DNA from 3 places in the Pseudoalteromonas agarivorans genome. Region 3 is predicted to be linked to each of the others. Evidence: predicted binding sites of a transcription regulator. Region 3 holds the regulator's gene; each other region holds the start of a gene.
The links. Region 3 encodes FliA, which starts transcription of late flagellar genes. Its sites were predicted from a motif close to CTAAAGNTNNNNNNNNNNNNGCCGATA; they were not measured.

Region 1 (7,532 bases), on a different contig from region 3:
AAAATTGGGGTTTGTACGCGACCCACCGACAACACATTGCCAAAGCCTGCTTTTTGACCCGCCAGCGTATAAGCACGCGTAAGGTTCATACCAAATAGCCAATCTGCACGAGAACGCGCAAGCGCCGACACACTAAGCGGAATAAATTCACGATTTGAACGCATAGTCGTAAGCGCTTTTTTTACCGCCGCTAAATTTAAATCACTTATAAGTAAACGTTGAATGCTTTGCTTTTTGGTTTTACTTATTTTGGCTTGCTCTATGACTTCATCAACCAACAATTGGCCTTCGCGATCGGGATCGCCCGCATGCACGAGTACTGATGCCCGCTTAATTAGCTTTTTTAAAATAGTTAATTGTTTACGCGTTTTCGTTTTTGCCTTGAGCTGCCATTGTTCTGGCACTATGGGAAGGTGTTCAAATTGCCACTTTTTAAAACGCGCATCATAATCATCAGGTTCAGCTTGCTCTAGTAAGTGCCCTATACACCACGAGACACAGTCACCATTAGCCACTTCTATATAACCATCGTGTTTTTTATGTGGTTTTGGCAATGCATCAGCAATAGCTCTGCCAAGTGATGGCTTTTCTGCGATATAGAGTTTCATGGGAGTTGCTCATTAACTGTTTATATGAACAGTAGTTTAGCACAGCTATTTAGAAGGTGGAGCGCTTTCTATTTTTGAGGGGGAATTACTTTTTTTAGCGAAAAGCATAATTAAAGGTAAATAACACACTATGACGGTGCCAATGTTGATAAAGGGCATTAACGTTTTGTAAATAATGGTGCTGTAAGCTAAATCCCAAAGGTGACGGTCAACTAATCTGAATAATTGTAATATAGGTGCGCCAATAACCACTAACTGACCAATAACGCATTGCCATAAATAAACTTTATCTTTTATTCCCCAATAAGCTATTAACGCCATCCATATAATATCGGTAGCCGCCCAAACTAAATAACGATAGATATAAATATCGTCAAACTCTCTCAAGCTAGAGGCTGTTATCCCCCCAAAGAAGAAAAAAGCGACGGTCAGTAATGCAAACCTAAAGGCTAAGTAATCTTTAAATATAAAAAATATAAAAAGAGCCGGGCTTAGCATAAAGACCCAGCTTTTACTTAAAATACTAACGAAATACAAAAACCAATCAGGCAAAATGTTTTACCTTATTTTTCTTTTGTATCGTCGTCGGTACCATCACCATTACCTGGCATATCACAATATTTAATTATAACTTTCACAGCACATCCATTACATATGTTAAGGAAATGTACTTTAAGCTAAAATAATGAGCTTGCCAAGATACTTAGGCGATTAAGTACCTTAAAAAGAAACTTAATTAGAGAAATTAGCGCCCGCTACTAGCCTAGCGCACATCAATAGGGTCTGACTCTTTAGCCTTACCTTGTAAGATTGATATTTCTACTCGGCGATTTCTACGCCTATCTTCGTTTGAATCATTCGGAACAAGTGGACGAGTATCAGCACGCCCTACTACCATCATGCGGTTTTTATCAAACCCTTGTACCGTTTGTAATTCGCTTGCTACTGCTACTGCACGCTTTGACGATAAGTCCCAGTTATTAATATATAACTCGTTAGAAACCTGAAAATCATCGGTGTGACCCGATACCGTAATTTCACCAGGTACATCTTTTAACAACTCACCAATATCTTGAATTATGGGCTTAAACTTAGGTTGTAAAAAAGCACTGCCAGAGGGGAATGAGCCATTTTCACGGATACGAATAATGATTTGCTGCCCTAAAGATTCAAGCTCGATTGCACCGTCGATAATTTGTTTTTCGAGCTGTTGCGCTATTTTTTTCACTAACTCGTTAGTTTGTTCTTGATCGGCGGCTGAAGTTGCTTGCTCTGAAGATTGGTGCTGCGATGTACTACGTGACTCGCCACCGCGTTTATCGCCACGTTGCTCTTGTCTACCACCAGCTGAGCTTTCATCCCCCGCTTGAAACTCTAACATTTGCTGGGTCATTTCAACGGTTTGTTGCTGAATGGTTTCTATCGGGGTAGGTTCAGGCTTACCAGGGGTAAATTCCATAGCAATAACCGAGGTCCCTTTAGGGATATCTTTTACTTCTATTTTGTTTTGCACACCAAATGCAAACTTCATCGAGCCTGCTATTTGCTTAAATTTAAGTACATCCATTTCTGAAAACGCGAGCAAAAGTACAAAAAAGCACATTAAAAGCGACATTAAGTCGGCAAATGTTCCCATCCAAGCAGGCAGACCTGGGGGTGGGCATTTGCACTCTTGATCAGACATGGTTACTCCTCGGTATCTACTTTGCGCTTAGACTCAGCAAGGTAGTTTTTCAATATACCTTCAATTACTTTCGGGTTTTGACCATCTTGAATACCTAAAATAGCATCCAGTATTAGACGCTGATTCATGGCTTCTTCGTCTTTACGAAGCTCAAGTTTTACCTGAATAGGAATAGCCACTACATTTGCTAAAAATGCACCATATAAAGTAGTTAATAATGCCACCGCCATTGCGGGGCCAATGGCTTTAGGGTCATCCATGTTAGATAACATAGCAACTAAGCCTATTAACGTTCCTATCATACCCATTGCTGGGGCTATATCGGCAAGTGACTTAAATAAACCGGCGCCCAGTTCGTGACGAGTTGTGGTTAAAGAAATGTCTTTTTGAAGCGTGGCACGAACTACATCAGCATCGTGGCCATCAACGAGCATATCTACACCTTTGCGCATAAAAGGGTTTGGTATTTCGGCTTCTTCGAGGGCTAAAAACCCCCCTTTACGGGCTGAATCAGCAAGTTCAACTGCTTTTTCAATCAGCTCTTCTGGCGATTCGATTTTAAACATAAATGCTTTACCAACAACCTTACCTATGCCCAAAAACTGCGACAAGGTAAAGTTTGATAACACAATAAATAGTGAGCCACCAAATACAATTACACTAGAAGGCGCATCGGCAAACATCCCCATTTCACCGCTACTACTCATAAACATGGACATGACAATTAAACCAATTGCGCCAAGGATCCCAATTATGGTTGCTAAATCCACATTTCCTCCAAAGTATTATACTTTGTTATTCAAACTTTTATTATTAACTGCTTATCGGCAAGATACTGAAATACTTAAGCCATTTTTGAAAAAAGTGTAAAACACTGTGTTTGGCCTAATTTTAGATCAAGATACCCTACTCGCCTAGCGACTGATTAATTTTATTGTACACAGTGAGCCCTAATACGCATCCTATACATGGTAAAAATACGATTTAAACTGATATAACTCAAAAAACAACGATCATCCTTTGACCTAGTTTAGCATTCCCCCTAAAATTGGCTCCTAAATTTATCATGCTGGCTGAAATTAAACATGGCGACTAAAAAACCTGAAAACCTAAGTTTTGAACAAGCACTCGAAGAACTATCAACCATTGTCGGTGAAATGGAACAAGGTGATTTATCGCTTGAGCAGTCGTTAAAGCAATTTGAGCGTGGTATAGCCTTAGCTAACGCCTCAACGGGTAAGTTACAACAAGCAGAACAAAAAGTGTCTATTTTGATGGGTAATGACGAAAAAGCAGCGCTTACTTCATTTAACAACGATATGGAATAACCGTGAGCATACAAGAAAAAATAGAATGTGCTCAACAAGATGTCGTAAAGACCCTGCAACAGTACTTTGATCAACCCCTTGATACCGCACACACAGTAAAAGAAGCTACGCAGTACGGCTTATTTAACGGTGGCAAGCGTTTACGCCCCTTTTTAGTCTACGCAAGTGGTGAAATGCTCGGAGCTAATAAGCAAGATTTAGATATTCTTGCTGCTGCTATTGAGTGTATTCATAGCTACTCGTTGGTACACGATGATTTACCAGCCATGGATGATGACGACCTTCGCCGTGGACGCCCAACTTGCCATATAGAGTTTGACGATGCGCATGCAATTTTAGCAGGCGATGCACTACAAACATTAGCCTTTGAGCTTATCTCGGCTCACAATTTTACCTGCAGCGCATCAACACAAGTAAAAATGATCAGCGCACTGGCTAAAGCATCGGGGCTTGAAGGCATGGTAGGCGGGCAAGGGCTAGATATTGCAGCCACAGATAAAGTGATTACAGTACAACAGCTTGAACGAATTCATAAATTAAAAACGGGTGCCTTAATCAACTGTGCCATTACATTGGGTGCATTATGTAGCGAAAAAGCAGACAAACAAACCTTAGAAAACTTACGTGTTTTTGGGTATGCTATAGGGCTGGCATTTCAAGTGCACGACGACATTTTAGATGTTGAAGGTGACACATTTACTCTAGGTAAGCCACAAGGCTCTGATTTAGCTGCTAATAAAGCAACTTATCCGGCCCTATTAGGTATGCAAGGTGCCAAGCAAATGGCGCAAAATTTAATAGAGCAAGCGCATCAAGCATTAAACAAAATAGATGCTGATACCTCTACTCTAGCGGCGCTGGCAAACTACCTGATTAAACGTGACCATTGAGTGTTACATATACGTATTGCCATTTAGCACTGACATTATTACTCAACAGCGGTAACAACTAATAAGTTAGCACCGGTGTTAGCGAAGGATAAAATAAATACCATGACACTTGATAGTAGCAAGTATCCATTACTTAACTTGGTTGACGAACCAGCCCACTTACGCGATATAGCGCAAGATAAACTCCCTGCGTTTAGCAACGAGTTACGAGACTATTTACTCAACTCTGTTTCGCAAAGTAGCGGCCATTTAGCGTCTGGTTTAGGAACTGTTGAGCTTACCGTTGCTCTACATTATGTGTATAACACACCAGAAGATCGCCTTGTATGGGATGTAGGCCATCAAGCGTACCCGCATAAAATTTTAACGGGACGACGCGATTTAATGCATACAATTCGTCAAAAAGACGGATTACATCCATTCCCTTTTCGTGAAGAAAGCCAATACGATACCTTTAGCGTAGGCCATTCAAGTACCTCTATTTCGGCAGCACTTGGTATGTCTATTGCGGCTCAAAAAGAAGGCAAAGGCCGCAAAACTGTTGCCGTTATAGGCGATGGTGCCATTACAGCAGGTATGGCATTTGAAGCCATGAACCACTTAGGCGATGTAAAATCTGACATGTTAATCATTTTAAATGATAACGAAATGTCGATTTCTGAAAACGTCGGAGCGTTAACTAATCACTTTGCGCGTATTTTATCTGGCAGCTTTTACACAAACATTCGCGAAGGCAGTAAAAAGTTACTCTCTGGCGTGCCTCCTGTTAAAGAGCTTGCCAGTAAAGTAGAAGAGCACCTAAAAGGAATGGTTATTCCAGGTACCTTTTTTGAAGAACTAGGTCTTAATTACATTGGCCCAATTGATGGCCACGATGTAAATATGCTCGTAGATACACTGCGTAATATGCGTAATTTAAAAGGGCCTCAGCTTTTACATATAAAAACCCAAAAAGGAAAAGGCTATAAACCCGCAGAAGCTGATCCTATTGGCTATCACGGTGTGCCAAAGTTTGACCCTAATACATCAAGCTTACCTAAATCTAAACCTGGCGCCGCCACTTTCTCTAAGGTGTTTGGTGATTGGTTGTGTGATATGGCCGAGCAAGATAAAAAATTAATGGCTATTACGCCGGCAATGCGTGAAGGCTCAGGTATGGTGCGTTTTTCAAAAGAACACCCAGAGCAGTATTTTGATGTAGCCATAGCAGAGCAGCACGCTGTCACATTGGCCGCCGGTTTTGCCTGTGAAGGGTTAAAACCCGTTGTAGCTATTTACTCGAGCTTTTTACAACGTGCGTATGATCAACTTATCCATGATGTTGCACTGCAAAACTTACCTGTGCTTTTTGCTATAGACCGCGCTGGTATTGTAGGCGCCGACGGCGAAACACACCAAGGTGCGTACGACTTAAGCTTTATGCGCTGTATTCCAAACATGGTTATTATGGCCCCAAGTGATACTAACGAGTGCCGCCATATGCTTTATACCGGTTATAAGGCTAATTGCCCTGTAGCAGTTCGCTACCCTCGTGGTAGTGCCGGTACTGCCGATATTCAAAGCGAAATGACGCTACTGGAAATAGGCAAAGCCAATACCATTAAACAAGGCGCTAAAATTGCTATTTTATCCTTTGGTACTTTGCTTGAAAACGCGCAACTTGCTGCAAATGAGCTAGGTGCAACGCTAGTTAATATGCGCTTTATTAAGCCACTTGATACAAGTTTATTAGATGAGCTTAGCCAAACTCATGATGTAATAGTAACGCTTGAAGACAACGCTATTTGTGGTGGCGCAGGCTCAGCGGTTAATGAATATTTAGCAGCGCAAAAAGCCAACCTAAAAGTGCTTAACTTAGGTATTCCTGATGAATTTATTAAGCACGGCACACAAGCGCAAATGCACGATGAAATGGGTTTAGGCGAACAAGGCATTTTAAATTCAATAAAATCGTTTATCGCTTAATTATTTTTGCTAGCTAGTTTTTAAAGGGAGCCTGATGGCTCCTTTTTTGTTTTTTATTTTTAAATATTTGCATCCAATGTGTATTTCTACGCGTTATCTCTATGAGGTTAACACAGTAAATAGTACGTACTGAGGAGTATAAACAGGCACGTTATTTACTTTCATTTGATGGAATATTAAAAGGTAAAAATGATGAAAAAAGCTAATTTAACTCACCTTCATACACAAAACAGTTCACTTAAACGCCCCCTTTGTTTTTCAGCATTAGCGCTTGGGATAGTACTTGGTATTTCAGGGTGTAGCGGTGATGATGGAGAAAACGGTTTAGCCGGTACGCCGGGAGCAGATGGTCAAGATGGAAACGATGGCACAAACGGCAACCCCGGCTTTAGTGCAGCCACGTTTATTTTAGCTAATAACGGCGAGCAAAACGCAGGCACTGTTGATTTAATAAACCAGAACGCTGCCAAATTAAAAACCTTTAATACCACTGCAAATGAAGGCGTAGCCTTTGATAGCCTCGGTAATTTAATACAAGCAAGCGACAGCGAAAATGGTAGCGTTAAAACTATATGCCAACTTGCCAATCGCGATGATGGTGCAAGCTTTAGCACTAATCAAGACCGTGAAATTACAGGCCCTGCAACTACACTGGTTAATCCTAAGGGCATAGCGATTGCAAAAAATAGCGGGCTGATATTTATAGCTGATTTTGGTGCCATGCAAATTACCACATTTGGCAGTGCTGCAGCGGGAGATGCCGCGCCGCTTGCTACCACTGTTACCGAAGCCGCCCCGTGGGATGTTGATTATGACCACGTAAACGACCGACTTTATGTAGCACTTACCAACGGTGATGTCGCGGTTTACGATGATTTTGTAAGCGGTGAATTTACCGCTATGCCAAATCGTACTATTACACCAAGCGATGCCGATGGTGTGCAAATATCGGTAAATATTCACGGCATTGTTTATGATGAAACCACCAATAAACTTATCTTATCGGATGTTGGTAGCGCATCAGATGCTACCGATGGCGCGCTTTTTGTTATTAATA
Region 2 (7,532 bases), on a different contig from region 3:
AATAAATTATTAGCAATCTATACCTGTAATTTTAGCCAGTATTGTTATAATAGCCAACAGCAGTTAGATATTTCTGAAATATCTGAAAGTATTCAAACAGCTGATTATTTAAACTAATCACACTTACCATTAACGAACTACAGTTACAGTATAGAATACGCACATATTGCTACGTTTTTATTTCCAAGCGGCGTTGAGGAACTTCGATGGACAAGCAAATTAAAGTAAAGAATATACCTGCAGAGGTTAAAATCCAACAACCGGATTTAAGCCGTCAAGACGACAGGTTTAACCCACGTAACCGAATTTATGTTCGCGCAGTAAAAGGGCTTCATCAGTTACTTAGACAGCGTATAGGCTTTTTGGGCATGCTTGCCTTTATGCTCTTGCCTTGGATAAATTTTAATGGCCAGCAAGCTGTGTTATTTGATTTAGTAGGCCAAAAGTACAATATTTTTGGGCTAACGCTGTGGCCGCAAGATTTCACTATATTAGCCTTCATATTTATGTTGGCCGCGTTTGCACTCTTTTTGGTTACTACCTTTTATGGCCGAGTATGGTGTGGCTATACCTGTCCGCAAACTGTATGGACCTTTATATTTATTTGGTTTGAAGAAAAGTTTGAAGGCACAGCGAATCAGCGTAAAAAGCTAGATCAACGCCCGATGGACTTTGATAAGTTTTGGCGAAAAACAGCAAAGCACACCAGTTGGGTTTTATTTGCCTTATATACGGCGATTTCGTTTGTCGGATACTTTACGCCTATCCGTGAATTACTCCCTGACTTTGTTACCTTTAATGTAGGTGGTTACGCGCTGGTAAGTATTATTTTCTTTGCAGCGTGTACTTACGCTAACGCAGGGTGGATGCGTGAAATTATGTGTTTACACATTTGCCCCTATTCACGTTTTCAATCAGCTATGTTTGATAAAGACACTTACACCGTAACGTACGATGAAAAACGCGGCGAAAGCCGAGGCCCACGTTCGCGTAAAATTGCCCACGAAGATTTAGAGATGGGCGATTGTATAGACTGTAACTTGTGTGTACAGGTGTGCCCTACAGGGATAGATATTCGTAATGGTTTGCAAGCCGAGTGTATAAACTGTGGTGCATGTATTGATGCCTGCGATGGTGTAATGGATAAAATGGATTACCCGCGGGGTCTTATTTCATATACTACTGAGCGTAATCTCGAAACACCTGAAAATAAAACCAACCCACTGCGAGCTAAAATCATAGGTTACACGGTCATACTGGTGGTGCTTACCAGTGCGCTGGTGGCTAACATTGCATTTAGAAAGCCTATGGACTTTGACATAATACGAGACCGTAACCAACTGTATCGTGTTGACTTTAATGGCTTGGTAGAAAACACCTATACATTAAAAGTAATCAACAAGGCGCAGTACGAGCAAACCTTTAATATTGATGTTCAAGGCCTTGAAAACTTTAAGTACATTGGCAAGCAAACATTTACAGTGCAAGCAGGGCAATCGCATAATGTGCCACTGTCACTTGTAATGGACCCGTATGATTTAAAAGTGCCAATGACGGAGTTTAACTTTGTACTTTCACCGGTTAATGACCCCGATGAAAGCATATCGCAACCGAGTAACTTTTTTAAAGCGCGATAAACACACTAACAAAAGCGGGGTAACCCGCTTTTTACATTAAGAAGCCCATGAGTAAATTTAGTTTTGAAGATTTAACGCCCGACTTAATTCTCGATGCGATAGAAAGCGTTGGTATATATGCAGAGTCAGGTTTATTAGCACTTAATAGCTACGAAAACAGAGTCTACCAATTTAAGGCGGAAGATGGCCTGCGCTACGTTGTTAAGTTTTACCGACCAGAGCGCTGGAGCAAAGCGCAAATACAAGAAGAGCACGACTTTGCATTTGAATTAGCTGAGGCCGAAGTACCCGTTGTTGCACCCATTAAGCACAACGGAGAAAGCTTATTTGAGCACCAAGGTTATGTATTTGTGTTATTTCCAAGTGTAGGCGGGCGACAATTTGAAGTTGATAACCTGGATCAGCTTGATGTAATGGGTCGTTTAATTGGCCGTATGCATCAGGTGGCTAAAAGCAAACCATTTGAGCACAGACCTACCTTTAGCTGCGAAGAATATTTGCATACAGCTAAAGTTCATCTGCAAAAAAGTAATTTGGTACCTATGGGGATCAGCACGGCTTTTTACACCATATTGGACTTGGTTATTGAACAAGCGCAAGCACAGTATAAAAATGTGCAAGGGATCCGCTTACATGGTGATTGCCACGCAGGTAACATTTTGTGGGCAGGCGAAGCACTTATGTTTGTTGATTTAGATGACGCTCGTCAGGGGCCGGCCATTCAAGATTTATGGATGATGCTCAGTGGCGATCGTCAAACACAGCTGTTACAGTTAGACACCCTTGTAAATGCGTATGAAGAGTTTAGTGATTTTGACCACACTCAACTCAAATTAATTGAACCGCTTCGTGCAATGCGTATTATTCACTATATGGGTTGGGTAGCTAAACGATGGAGTGATCCTGCGTTCGTACGGAACTTTTCATGGTTTGCTGAAGACAAATACTGGGAGCAACAAATTTTAGCGCTTAAAGAGCAGTTTGCAGCACTGCAAGAAGCTCCGCTGAAGTTATTGCCATAAAATTTTATTTAAAAAGTACACGAGATACCAATGCTTAAAAAATTGAAACTGAGCCTACTACTTTTATGTTTACCATTTGCAGCCCTTGCTGCACAGTTTGAAGCCGATAACCAGTATACTGTTATTGATGTAGAAAAAAGCGCAGAGCCGCAAGTAACCGAATTTTTCTCGTTTTACTGTCCGCATTGTTTTAAATTTGAGCCTGTTGCAAAGGCAATTGAAAAAAGCCTACCTGAGGGCACTGAATTTATAAAAAATCACGTTAACTTTTTAGGCGGTGTATCACCACAGGCGCAAAGCAACTTAAGCTACGCCTACTTAATCGGTAAAAAGCACGGTCAAGCACAAAGTATCAGCGACCAAATTTTTAAAAGTATTCATGTACAGCGCGCACCTTTAACGCAAATGAAAGACGTTAAAAAGTTGCTTGAAGTTAATGGTATCGATAGTGCAACGTTTGATCAAGACATTGCCAGCATGCCAATTATTTCAGCTGAGCGTGCAATGCAAGATAAGCAAAACAAATATTCAAAACTAGGTGCGCTAACCGGTGTGCCTACCTTTATCGTAAACGATAAATATAAAATAAACATTAACACCATTAATAACCAGCAAGAACTGAATGAGTTAGTTGCTTTTTTACTAACACTTTAATCTCGGAGAACAATAACAATGATCAAATTAGTTAAAGCAGGTTTACTTGCATTACTACTGCCTATGGCTGCGAGCAGTGTAGCCGCCACTTATGAAGAAGGCGTACATTACGATGTAGTGGCTGAGCGCGCGACTAAAAAGCCAGAAGTAAAAGAGTTTTTCTCATTTTATTGCCCTGCTTGTAATAACATGGAAGCGTTAATTGGTGAATTTAAGCCAAAGCTAGACAAAGACGTTAAATTTAAAAAGAGCCATGTTGATTTTGTCGGTGTTCGCGATCCAGAAAACCAACAAATGATGAGCCAAGCGCTAGCAACCGCGGAAGTACTTCCGCAAAAAGATAAAATTGTTGCGGCTATTTTTAATCACATTCACACTAAGCGCGCTAAATTTAACGAGCTTGCAGATGTAAAAGATGTATTTGTAGCGCAAGGTGTTGATGGCGATAAGTTTGATAAACTATACAAAAGCTTCTCGGTACGTACATTAAGCTCTAAAATGAAGCGTGACCAAAATTACTTTAAAGAAAAAGGCGCGCTACGTGGCGTACCAACCTTTATCGTAAATGGTAAATACAAATTAAACCTAGGCCGTGAATCTGGTATTACCGCGCCAGAAGATATTAGTAAATTAATTAACTATTTAGCGAACAAGTAAGGTTTGCTAAAACAAAAAAAGCTCCGTAAGGAGCTTTTTTTGTTTATAGGGATATAGCAATGGAAAAAGTATTAATATCGAGTTGTTTATTTGGCTTACCTGTTCGATACGATGGTAAAAGCCAAGCATTATCGCACCCGCAAATTAATGTATGGCGTAAAGAAAATAGGTTAGTTATGTTTTGTCCTGAGGTGGCTGGTGGATTGCCAACACCTAGAGCATCAGCAGAGATAAAACAAGGCAGAGTAGTAACGAGCACTTATGAGGATGTAACTAAAGAATTTAAATCAGGTGCAGCTAAAGCCCTAGACTTATGTAATGAGCATGCAATTCGTTTTGCTTTACTTAAAGAGTCGAGCCCTTCGTGTGGTAGAAATACAATTTACGATGGTAGCCATAGTGGGGTAAAAGTACAGGGCATGGGTATGACTGCTAAATTGCTGATGGAGCATCAAATTGAAGTGTTTAGTGAAAATCAAATACCAGCACTTATAAAGGTGCTGGCATTATAATATTAACTCACTATTTTCTTTGTAAGAAAACACCCGATTCTATGTGATGCGTATAAGGGAACTGATCAAATATCGCAAAGCGCTTAACATTATGAGTACGGGTTAAATGATCTAAATCGCGCTCAAGCGTTTCTGGGTTGCACGATATATAAATAATGTTCTCGTAGTTGGCCACTAAGTCACAGGTAAGGGTATCCATACCTGCGCGTGGAGGGTCGACTAAAATAGTTTGGCAATCGTAGCTTTTTAAATCTATCCCCTCTAAACGCGAAAAGGTACGTTCGCCATTCATTGCCTGGGTAAACTCTTCACTCGACATACGAATTATATCTAAGTTATCTACCTTATTTTTAGCAATGTTGTATTGCGCTGAATGCACAGAAGACTTAGATATTTCAGTAGCCAATACGCGATTAAACGAACCCGCCAATGCAATAGAGAAATTACCATTACCACAGTAAAGTTCCAGCAGGTCATTACTCAGTGGTTTACATAAGTCTTGTGCCCACTCCAGCATTTTTATATTCACTTTAGCATTAGGTTGCGTAAAGCTATTTTCTACTTGTTGATAAATAAGCTCCTGGCCGTTTACGGTTAAACACTCAGTAACAAAATCATTGCCTAGTACTTCTTTTTGTTTGCGAGCACGACCGATAAAGTCAATGTTGTATTTGCTGCTCAGTTTTTCTTTCAGGGCTTTTATTTCAGTTAGCCACTGCTCATCGAGTGGTTTGTGATAAAGCAAGCTTACTAAAATCTCGCCACTTAATGACGATAAATAATCGATTTGAAACAGCTTACGACGTAATACTTCACACGACTTTAAATTATCAATCATCACCTGCATAACTTCACCAACTAATGGCGCGGCAGGGTCAAAGGTGTCGACGCGAATTTTTTCTTTCGTGGCCTGATCAAACATAATATGAAATAGATCATCCCCATCGTGCCATACTCTAAATTCAGCACGTTGGCGGTAGTTAATTGGCTCTGAGCTAAACACCTCTAACGCTTGCACACCAAATCGCTTAAATTGCGACGTAATACGCTGCTCTTTTTCATTTAGCTGCGTATCGTACTGTGTGGTATCTATTTTAATCACTGCCATTAATGCTACTACCTTATCTATGAGATCTATTTATCGGCGCTATTGTAGGGAGCGAGCAGTATTTGTCTAGTTTTGCTGATAATAAAGTTGCTGTTTTTTTAAACATGCACTTTAGTTTTGTCACTATTAGCCGATAATAAGCTAAGTACGTAACGGAGGTGGATCATGAAAATCGGTAATTATGGCTATACGCCAAACAACAACGTAAACAAATTCAATAATAAAGAGGCGCTACAGCAGCCAACAATCCAATCTCCGCAAGAAAGTTCATTACAGCGAGGCAGAGAACTTGCTGCAAAAGTGCTTGGCGACAAAATGGCAGAGCAACTAGGTTTACCTGTTGAGCAAAAACAAGCCGATAAACCTTTATTCGATTTTGATGAAATAGTAAAAAATGTACTCGACTTTGTATCTGGTGCAGTTAATAAAGCCAAAGCCAATGGTGCCGATGACGATAAATTAAAAAATATGTTAGATGATGCGCGCACAGGTGTTCAAACCGGAATAGACGAAGCGGTTGATGAGCTAAAAGGCACCGGTGTATTTAACGAAGAAATGCAAGAGGGCATCGACAAGTCAAAAGAAGGCATTTTTGAGGGGCTTGATGAGTTTGAGCAAACCCTATTTAACCCACAAGCGGCCAGTGTTAGCGTAAGCCAAGCACAATATGTAAGTATGAGTAGCAATGCCGAGTATAAGTTTACAACGGCTGAAGGTGATGAAGTCAGTATTAGCTTTGCTGATGCATATGAGTCTCAAACAGCGAGCGGGTATCAACAAAGCAATAACAGCGAATCGTTTGCCAGCTCATCGTCGCAATCTCGAGAGCTGTCTTTTTCAATGTCAGTTAATGGTGATTTAAACGAACAAGAGCAAGATGCTATTAATGCCATGATGGAAGAGCTACAAGGTGTAAGTAAAACATTCTTTAGTGGTGATTTGGATGAAGCATTTGAGAAAGCACAAGAGCTGAGCTTAGGCAGTGAGCAACTCGTTGCATTTTCAATGGATCTTCGCCAAACAAAAACAGTCGCTACCGTTAAAAGTTATGAGCAATATCAGCCAAACCCAACAAAAGAGGTAGCCGATGCGATCGCACCTTTTAATGACGATCTAAAAAATGCATTTGATAAAGCATCGCAACTAGGCCTACAAGATCAGCTTGCCGGTATTATAGAGTGGCTAAACCAAGATCAAGCAGCAGTCGATCAGCTAGTTGATTACACCCAAGCAATGTTTGAAAACCTAAACCAATTAAATTCAGCGGGCGATGCACTCGACGCGCTAAAGTCTGAGCAAAGCTAAACTGCTTTCTTTTATAAATACCTCATGGCAAACTGCCGTTCTTAATAAACAGTAGGAACCAAAGTTTGTCAGCCCACATAATGGTATTTGATTCAGGTATAGGTGGCACCACCGTGCTTGAACATATTCAAAAGCGTATTCCAGATGCACGGTACAGTTACTTTATGGATAATGCGTTACTCCCTTATGGCGCGCAAACCCAGCAAACTATTATAGGGCGTTTGTGCTCACTCATATATTTTATTGAGCACAACGCGCTTAATGTCGACCTTATTGTTATAGCCTGCAATACAGCCTCTACATCAGCCTTAAGTGAAGTACGCAAAATTACATCAATACCTATTGTCGGCGTAGTGCCAGCAATAAAGCCTGCTGCTGAAGTAACTCGCACAAAGCACATCGGCTTATTGGCAACCCCCGCCACAGTTGCAAGCCCCTATACTCATACATTAATAAAAGAGCATGCCAGCAACATAACAGTGAGCTTATATAACAGTGTTGAGCTGGTGGCATTGGCAGAGCAGTTATTTTTCACTCAGCAGCTAGATACACTCAAACTGCACAAAGAGCTTACGCGTTTGCGCATTAACTCAGATATAGATGTACTTGTACTAGGCTGCACACATTTCCCAATTCT
Region 3 (7,532 bases):
TTTCAGCCACTTTAGGTGTAGGCGCAGCGGCTTTTGCCGCCGGAGCTTGTTTTACTGCAGGTACTGGCGTAGGTTTTGCTGGCGTTTGTGCTACAGGTGCAGCCTTAGGTGGCTGCGGTGCAGGTGTGTCAGCTTCTTTTGATTCTGGTGCGGCACCTTTACCATGCAATTCATCAAGCAGTGCTTCAAATTCATCATCGCTGATTTCATCATCACCGCTATCATTTGTAACAGCCGCTGGTGGTGCTGTGTGTTTTACTTCTGGCTCACTGCTTGAAGTATCTCCTGCAACCGGACCAAAACTACCTACACCGTGTAATTCATCTAATAAACTGTCAAATTCATCATCGGTTATATCTGAACTTGAATCTGGCTCTGCACTTGGTTGCGACACTGGGCTTTGCCCTTTGCCGTGTAGCTCATCGAGTAAGCTTTCAAATTCATCTTCTGTAATTTCATCAATTTGCGTGCTATCTGCTGAAGGGCTTGAACCTGCCACATCAAATAGTTCATCAAATGCAAATGGGTCTTCATCATCTGTTGCGCTAACGGGAGCTGCGGGTTCTTGTTCAACAACTTCGGGGGCTGTTTCAGTAAGCTCGTCATCCGTAGGCGGTTGACCAAGTTTGTGAAGGGTTTCTAATAATTGAGGGTCTGCTGGGTCTGGCTGTTCGCGGTTTTGAATAGTGGCAAACATTTCATTAATGGTATCTAGTGCTTGTAAAATCACATCCATTAATTCTGAATTAACAGTTCTAACCCCTTGGCGTAAGAGATCAAATACGTTTTCAGCACCATGACAGGCATCAACAAGCTCAGTCATAGCTAAAAAGCCTGCCCCCCCTTTTACGGTATGAAAGCCCCTAAAAATAGCATTTAGTAACTCAGTATCTTCTGGGTTATTTTCTAGCTCAACTAACTGTTCAGATAAAAGCTCTAGGATTTCTCCAGCCTCTACAAGAAAGTCTTGTAAAATATCTTCATCGACTTCAAAGCTCATGCAGTTACTCTCCTCTTAGAAGCCCAAACTTGATAATAGGTCATCGACCTCGTCTTGGTCAGATACAACATCATTTCGCGACTCTTTATCAATAATAGGGCCTTCAGGACCTGCTAATGTTTGTGCGGCAACCAGTTCTTCTGTTTCTTGTTGTTCTTTACTTTCAACAATGCTGTCATCTTGTGCAGCAAATGCTGTTAAAAGGTGGATTAAACTTTCTTCTACTTCTCTGACTAATTCAATTACACGGCGGATAACCTGGCCGGTTAAATCTTGAAAATCCTGCGCCATTAGTACATTGGTCATTAAAGTTTGCAACTCATCGGTTTTATGATGAGAGCTGTTCATAAACTTGTCGATGCTGTGGCATAAGGTTTTAAACTCGCCCAGCTCTATTTCGCGGTTCATAAGCCTATCCCAAGTAGGCTTAATATGTGCAATTTCATCTGCTAGCTGCTGCGCAATAGGAAGGCTTGCTTCGACCGCATCCATTGTCTTATTAGCTGCATTTTCTGTCATTTCCATGACATAGTTTAAGCGCTTTTTCGCATCCGGTATTGCATCAGTGGTTAAATCGGTTAAACGCGTATCAAGTTCAAAGCTTTTAAGGGCTTCGTGTAATTGGCGTGTTAACTTACCTACTTCAGCAAAAAGCTGCGATTGCTCTTGAGAGGCAGTATCTAAAATTAATTGATCTGCTTTATCTTGCTCACCGTTTTCTAAAAAAACGACGAGCTGACGAGCTTGTTCTAAAGTAATTTGAGGCGCAGCTGGTGCTGACATAAGCCTCTCCTCTCATTAACCTAAGCGTTCAAACACTTTTTCTAATTTAGTTTTCAAAGTACCAGCAGTAAATGGCTTAACAATATAGCCATTAACACCTGCTTGCGCTGCCGCTATTATTTGTTCTTTTTTAGCTTCTGCCGTCACCATTAAAACCGGAATATGTTTTAATTTTTCGTCAGCTCTAATGGCTCTTAGCAAGTCAATACCCTGCATGCCTGGCATGTTCCAATCGGTTACAACAAAGTCAAAAACCTGATTTTGCAACATAGGTAATGCTGTAGAACCATCGTCAGCTTCTTGAACATTCGTGAACCCTAGGTCACGCAACAGATTTTTTATAATACGTCTCATTGTAGAGAAATCATCAACAACAAGAATTTTCATGTTTTTATCCAAAACATCCTCCGGTGAGGTCTTAACCTATAATTTACTTACTACTAGTTTATCCAGTCATTGATTTTTGCTTTGAGCTTAATCATCGCCTGACCATGTATCTGACTTACACGCGATTCACTTACATCGAGTATATGCCCAATTTCTTTTAAATTCATTTCATCGTTGTAATACAAAGAAAGCACCATTGCATCTCGCTCTGGTAAAGACTTTATTGCCTCTAACAATGAATTATTAAACCGTTCATTTTTAACATTATTAAATGGTTTGTCTAGCGCTAAATCTTGACCTGCAGGGCTAATAACATCTTCATCTACCCCTAGGTCTTCTATACCAAGCACTTTACTGGAATTAACATCATTTAAAATATGATGGTATTCTTCTAGCGAAATATCAAGTTTTTCAGCTACTTCAGTATCTTTTGGTTCTCTATTTAAGCTATTTTCTAATTCTGTGATGGTTTCGGCTACTAATCGGCTTTTGCGGTGCACCGAACGTGGTGCCCAATCCCCTCTGCGCATTTCATCAAGCATAGCGCCGCGAATACGAATACCAGCAAACGTTTCAAAGCTTGCCCCTTTACTGGCGTCAAAGTTTTTTGAGGCCTCGATAAGGCCAATCATTCCCGATTGGATTAAGTCATCAAGCTGAACGCTAGGAGGAAGACGAGCTATTAAATGGCACGCCACTTTTTTGACAAGCGACGCGTGCTTTTCAACAATCACATTTAAATTTTGTGTTGATTGATATCCCATAGCTCTTTTCACCGATGTTGTCATAATCAGCCGTTTACTAGCTTCTCAATGAAAAACTCTAAATGTCCTGAAGGTTGATTAGGTATAGGCCATTTTACTGCTTTTGTCGCTAATGTTTTAAACGCGACTGCTGCTGGTGAATTAGGGAAAAGATCGACAATTACTTTTTGTTTGCGCGTAGATTTACGCATATTTTCATCATATGGAATAGTCGCAACAAGCTCCATAGACACATCTAAAAAGCGGTCTGTTACTTTAGAGAGCTTTGCAAAAAGCTCTTGGCCCTCGCGCATACTGCGCACCATGTTTGCAACAATTTTAAATTTATAAACGCCATGCTCGCGGCTAAGTACTTTAATAAGCGCGTAGGCATCAGTAATAGAGGTCGGCTCGTCACACACCACCACCATGACATCTTGCGCTGCACGAGAAAAACTCAGCACCATGTCAGAAATACCAGCGGCGGTATCTACAATTAAAATATCAAATTCGGTATTAAGCTCACTAAAGGCACGAATTAACCCAGCATGCTCAGATGGGGTTAGCTCCACCATACTTTGCGAGCCTGATGTAGCAGGCACGATTTTAATACCGCCTGGGCCTTCAACTAAAATCTCGTCAAGTTCGCACTCGCCTGAAAGGACATGAGATAAGTTTTTTTCAACACGTAGTCCTAGCATTACATCACAATTAGCTAGGCCTAAATCGGCATCTAATACTAATACACGATTACCCTGCTGCCCTAAAGCAATAGCAGTATTTAAAGAGACGTTGGTTTTACCCACCCCTCCTTTACCGCCGGTGACAGCGATAACTTTTACGCCGTTGTTGTTGTTTTGACTCATTTTGCGCAGGCCGCTTGCTTGATCTAATACTGTGTTAATCATACATCCCTACTGTGCTTGACGCCACTGCTTGGTGTCTTGAATGTTGTGCTTTTGCTCTTTTTAAATACAATTGCTCAGCTTTTTTTACTAGTTTTTCAGCATTTGCAACGCGAATATCTTCTGGTACACGCTGACCATTAGTAAGATACCCTATTGGAAGGCGATTTTGAATCGCTATACTAATAATCTCACCTAAACTTAATGATTCATCTAACTTAGTGAAAATACAACCGCTTAGCTGAACCTTTTTAAAATGTCTTACGGTTTCTTGCAGTACATTTATTTGTGCTGTGGCACTTAATACTAAATAACTACGTATATCTACTCGCTGGTTGCGCATTAACGTATTTAATTGCTCTGTAAGGCGTAAATCACGTTGGCTCATACCCGCTGTATCAATTAATACTAGACGCTTATTGCGTAAATGATATAAAACTTCAGCTAATTCATTGGCATCTTTTACTTGTTTAACACCACAACCAATAATACGACCATACGTTGCAAGCTGCTCATACGCACCAATTCTGTATGTATCAGTGGTGATTAGGGCAACTTTGTCGGCGCCATACTTTTGTGCGCCTAATGCGGCAAGTTTAGCAACTGTGGTTGTTTTACCTACACCAGTAGGCCCAACAAGGGCATACACACCCCCTTGGCGAAGAATTTCGTTATTGGTGGTTTGCATTTGATCTTCAACCATTTGCAATAATGCTTTCCAACCTTGCTGACGCGATACGTCATCTGGGATAAAACACGCCATTTGCTCTGCAACGTCTTTATCTATTCCCATGCCAACTAAACGGTCAATCATGCATGCACGTGTAGGGTCGCGACGTGCCATATCTTGCTGCATTAAACCCGATACTTGGTGTTCTAGTAACTGGCGAATTGCGTTCATTTCATCACGCATCGCGCTCATTTGGGCGCTTTCGTTGTTATTAGTTTGGCTACGTGGTGCAACCGGCGCATCTAAATCGTCAAAGTCTTGATCTAAATCATCAAAGCCTAGGCTGTCTGCTTGGGTTTGCATGCGTTTTGGCGCTTCATTTTCGCGAGCAAACATATTTGTCGTACGTGGCTGTGCTGGCTCTTGGTAATGCTCAGACGTATCAATACCTGATTGCGAAAACATAGAGGCTAGCTCAGGAGAGCGAGGGCGTGGCGACTGACGCTCTAATAAAGCTTGTAAGCTATCAGCTACTTTTGCTTGTGGCTCAGGTTGCGCACGCTTAGGCTCTGGCTTTACAAAGTTATGAGTAGGCTGTTGCACGGCTCTTTGCGGAGCAGGCGCTGCCTGTGGTTGTGCTGCGGCTTTAGGGGCTGCTTTGTCGTAATCTACTGCGGCAACAATTTCTACACCATTAGCGAGTTTTTTGTTCGACATAATAACGGCATCAACACCTAGCTCATCTTTAACTTCTTTCAGTGCGGTGCGCATATCTTTTGCAAAAAAACGTTTAATCTTCATGGTTCAACCCCTGTTAAAATCTTTATTGTTGGCCTACTGAGCTGACAATCTTGATCTGTCTTTCATCTGGTACCTCTTGATAAGACATCACCCTTAAACCCGGTATGGTGTACTTAACAAAGCGAGATAACACAGTGCGTAACATTCCTGACGTTAGCAATATTGAAGGTTCTCCGGCCATTTCTTGATTCTGATGCGCTTCGTTTAATGATGTTTGAAGTCGCTCAGCAAGGCTTGGTTCTATTCCGGCACCTTCGTCGCCTGCATTTTGCAATGACTGATGCAACATCTGTTCCAACTCAGGCGCCAAGGTTATGACAGGGATTTCTGATGACATTCCCACAGCGTCTTGAACTATTAAACGGCGCAGCGAAATACGCACTGCAGCTGTTAAAACATCGGCATCTTGGCTACGTGGGCCGTACTCTACAAGGGTTTGAACAATAGAGCGCATATCACGAATAGCCACACCTTCGTTTAATAAATTTTGCAGTACTTTTACAACGGTTGTCAGTGGTAGTACTTCTGGCACTAACCCTTCTACTAAACGTGGATGGCTTTTAGCTAACATATCAAGCAGGTTTTGAACCTCCTCATGCCCTAGTAATAATGCGGCACTGTTAGTTAATAACTGGCTAATATGGGTGGCTACCACAGTGGCTGAGTCAACCACGGTGTAACCTAGTGACTGTGCTTCGTCTTTTTGATCAGGCTTTATCCACACCGCATCTAGGCCAAATGCTGGGTCTTTGGTTTCAACCCCTTTAATCGGGCCAAATACTTGCCCTGGGTTGATGGCCAGTTCATCGCCATGTTTGAGTTCGCCTTCACCACTTGAAACCCCCATCATGGTAATACGGTACGCATTAGGGTCTAACTCTAAGTTATCGCGAATATGTACAGGCGGTACTAAAAAGCCAAGCTCCTGAGATAACTTTTTACGCACCCCTTTAATTCGGTTGAGCAGCTCACCACCTTGAGATTGGTCAACAAGCGGAATAAGCCTGTAGCCAACTTCTAAGCCAATAACGTCAATTTGTTGTACATCGTCCCATCCAAGCTCTTTTTGCTCTTGCTTGTTTGCAACGCCAGTACCGGCAACGGCACCACTTTCAGCCTCTTGGGCTGCTAGAGCAGCGGCTTTTAATTTTTGCTGCTGAGTAAAGTAAGCTAAGTAGCCAAGTAGTGCGCCTAAACTTAAAAAAGCAATATGAGGCATACCCGGAACCAACCCCATAATGATTAAAATACCTGAGGCGATAAATAATGATTTTTCGTTCCCTAATTGGGCTTTAAATTGCTCACCCATGTTATGTGATTCGTTTTGGCGAGTAACAACAATAGCAGTACCAATAGAGAGCAGTAATGAAGGAAGCTGCGCCACAAGGCCGTCACCAATGGTAAGCAAAGTATATACTTCCATTGCGCGGCTAAAGCTCAAGTCATGTTGGATCATGCCCACAAATAAGCCGCCAACAATATTAATAATTAATATCACGATACCGGCAATGGCATCGCCTTTTACAAACTTACTCGCCCCATCCATAGAGCCGTAAAAGTCGGCTTCGCGGGTTACTTCGCTGCGGCGCTCACGTGCTTGTTCTGCACTAATAAAGCCAGCGTTTAAGTCTGCATCAATCGCCATTTGTTTACCCGGCATAGCGTCTAGCGTGAAACGAGCCGATACTTCAGAAATACGCCCAGCACCTTTGGTTATTACTACAAAGTTTATGATGATCAAAATTAAAAACACCACTAAACCTACCGCGTAGTTTCCGCCAATAACCACTGAGCCAAACGCTTCAATTACCTTACCAGCCGCATCGCCCCCGTTGTGACCCTCAAGGAGCACCACGCGTGTACTGGCAACATTTAGGGCTAAACGCATAATTGTAGCGATTAACAATACCGCGGGAAACATGCCAAATTCGAGGGGTTTCATGGTGTAAACAGTCACCAGTAAAACAACTAAGGCAAGGGCAATATTAAATGAAAATAATATATCAAGAAGAAATGGCGGCAGCGGTAAAATAACCATACCCAGCGCTGCAAGTACTAATAGCGGTGTGCCAACACCTTTGGCATACTCTTTTTTATCTTTGTTAAGTTGTTGTAATACCGCTTTAAAATCCATAACTCTACAATTCAATAAATTGACACTAGCCTGAATTTGCAATAACTATTCCAAGTATAGAGTCAGCAATAGATTCATTGAGTATTGATGCAAAATTTAAAGCAAGTGA

Region 1: pomA (flagellar motor protein PomA) is a predicted target of FliA. The motif match lies at 3,115-3,141, and genes of this name have one in related genera.
Region 2: NQT65_RS19870 (DUF5610 domain-containing protein) is a predicted target of FliA. The motif match lies at 5,700-5,726, and genes of this name have one in related genera.

Annotation. Positions count from the first base shown of each region.
Region 1 is NZ_JANIGJ010000006.1:3,948-11,479, forward strand. Features, by position in the region: gene NQT65_RS11570 (DNA topoisomerase III) at 1-608, opposite strand, end outside; gene NQT65_RS11575 (hypothetical protein) at 654-1,160, opposite strand; gene NQT65_RS11580 (flagellar motor protein MotB) at 1,372-2,292, opposite strand; gene pomA (flagellar motor protein PomA) at 2,295-3,062, opposite strand; gene NQT65_RS11590 (exodeoxyribonuclease VII small subunit) at 3,378-3,620, shown strand; gene ispA ((2E,6E)-farnesyl diphosphate synthase) at 3,623-4,510, shown strand; gene dxs (1-deoxy-D-xylulose-5-phosphate synthase) at 4,613-6,475, shown strand; gene NQT65_RS11605 (hypothetical protein) at 6,668-7,532, shown strand, end outside.
Region 2 is NZ_JANIGJ010000018.1:1,057-8,588, reverse strand. Features, by position in the region: gene ccoG (cytochrome c oxidase accessory protein CcoG) at 207-1,637, shown strand; gene NQT65_RS19895 (serine/threonine protein kinase) at 1,685-2,659, shown strand; gene NQT65_RS19890 (thiol:disulfide interchange protein DsbA/DsbL) at 2,690-3,313, shown strand; gene NQT65_RS19885 (thiol:disulfide interchange protein DsbA/DsbL) at 3,332-3,970, shown strand; gene NQT65_RS19880 (2-thiouracil desulfurase family protein) at 4,030-4,482, shown strand; gene trmA (tRNA (uridine(54)-C5)-methyltransferase TrmA) at 4,493-5,590, opposite strand; gene NQT65_RS19870 (DUF5610 domain-containing protein) at 5,756-6,895, shown strand; gene murI (glutamate racemase) at 6,961-7,532, shown strand, end outside.
Region 3 is NZ_JANIGJ010000008.1:45,934-53,465, reverse strand. Features, by position in the region: gene NQT65_RS14755 (chemotaxis protein CheA) at 1-1,000, opposite strand, end outside; gene NQT65_RS14750 (protein phosphatase CheZ) at 1,016-1,783, opposite strand; gene cheY (chemotaxis response regulator CheY) at 1,799-2,182, opposite strand; gene NQT65_RS14740 (RNA polymerase sigma factor FliA) at 2,224-2,934, opposite strand; gene NQT65_RS14735 (MinD/ParA family ATP-binding protein) at 2,961-3,821, opposite strand; gene flhF (flagellar biosynthesis GTPase FlhF) at 3,814-5,289, opposite strand; gene flhA (flagellar biosynthesis protein FlhA) at 5,312-7,423, opposite strand.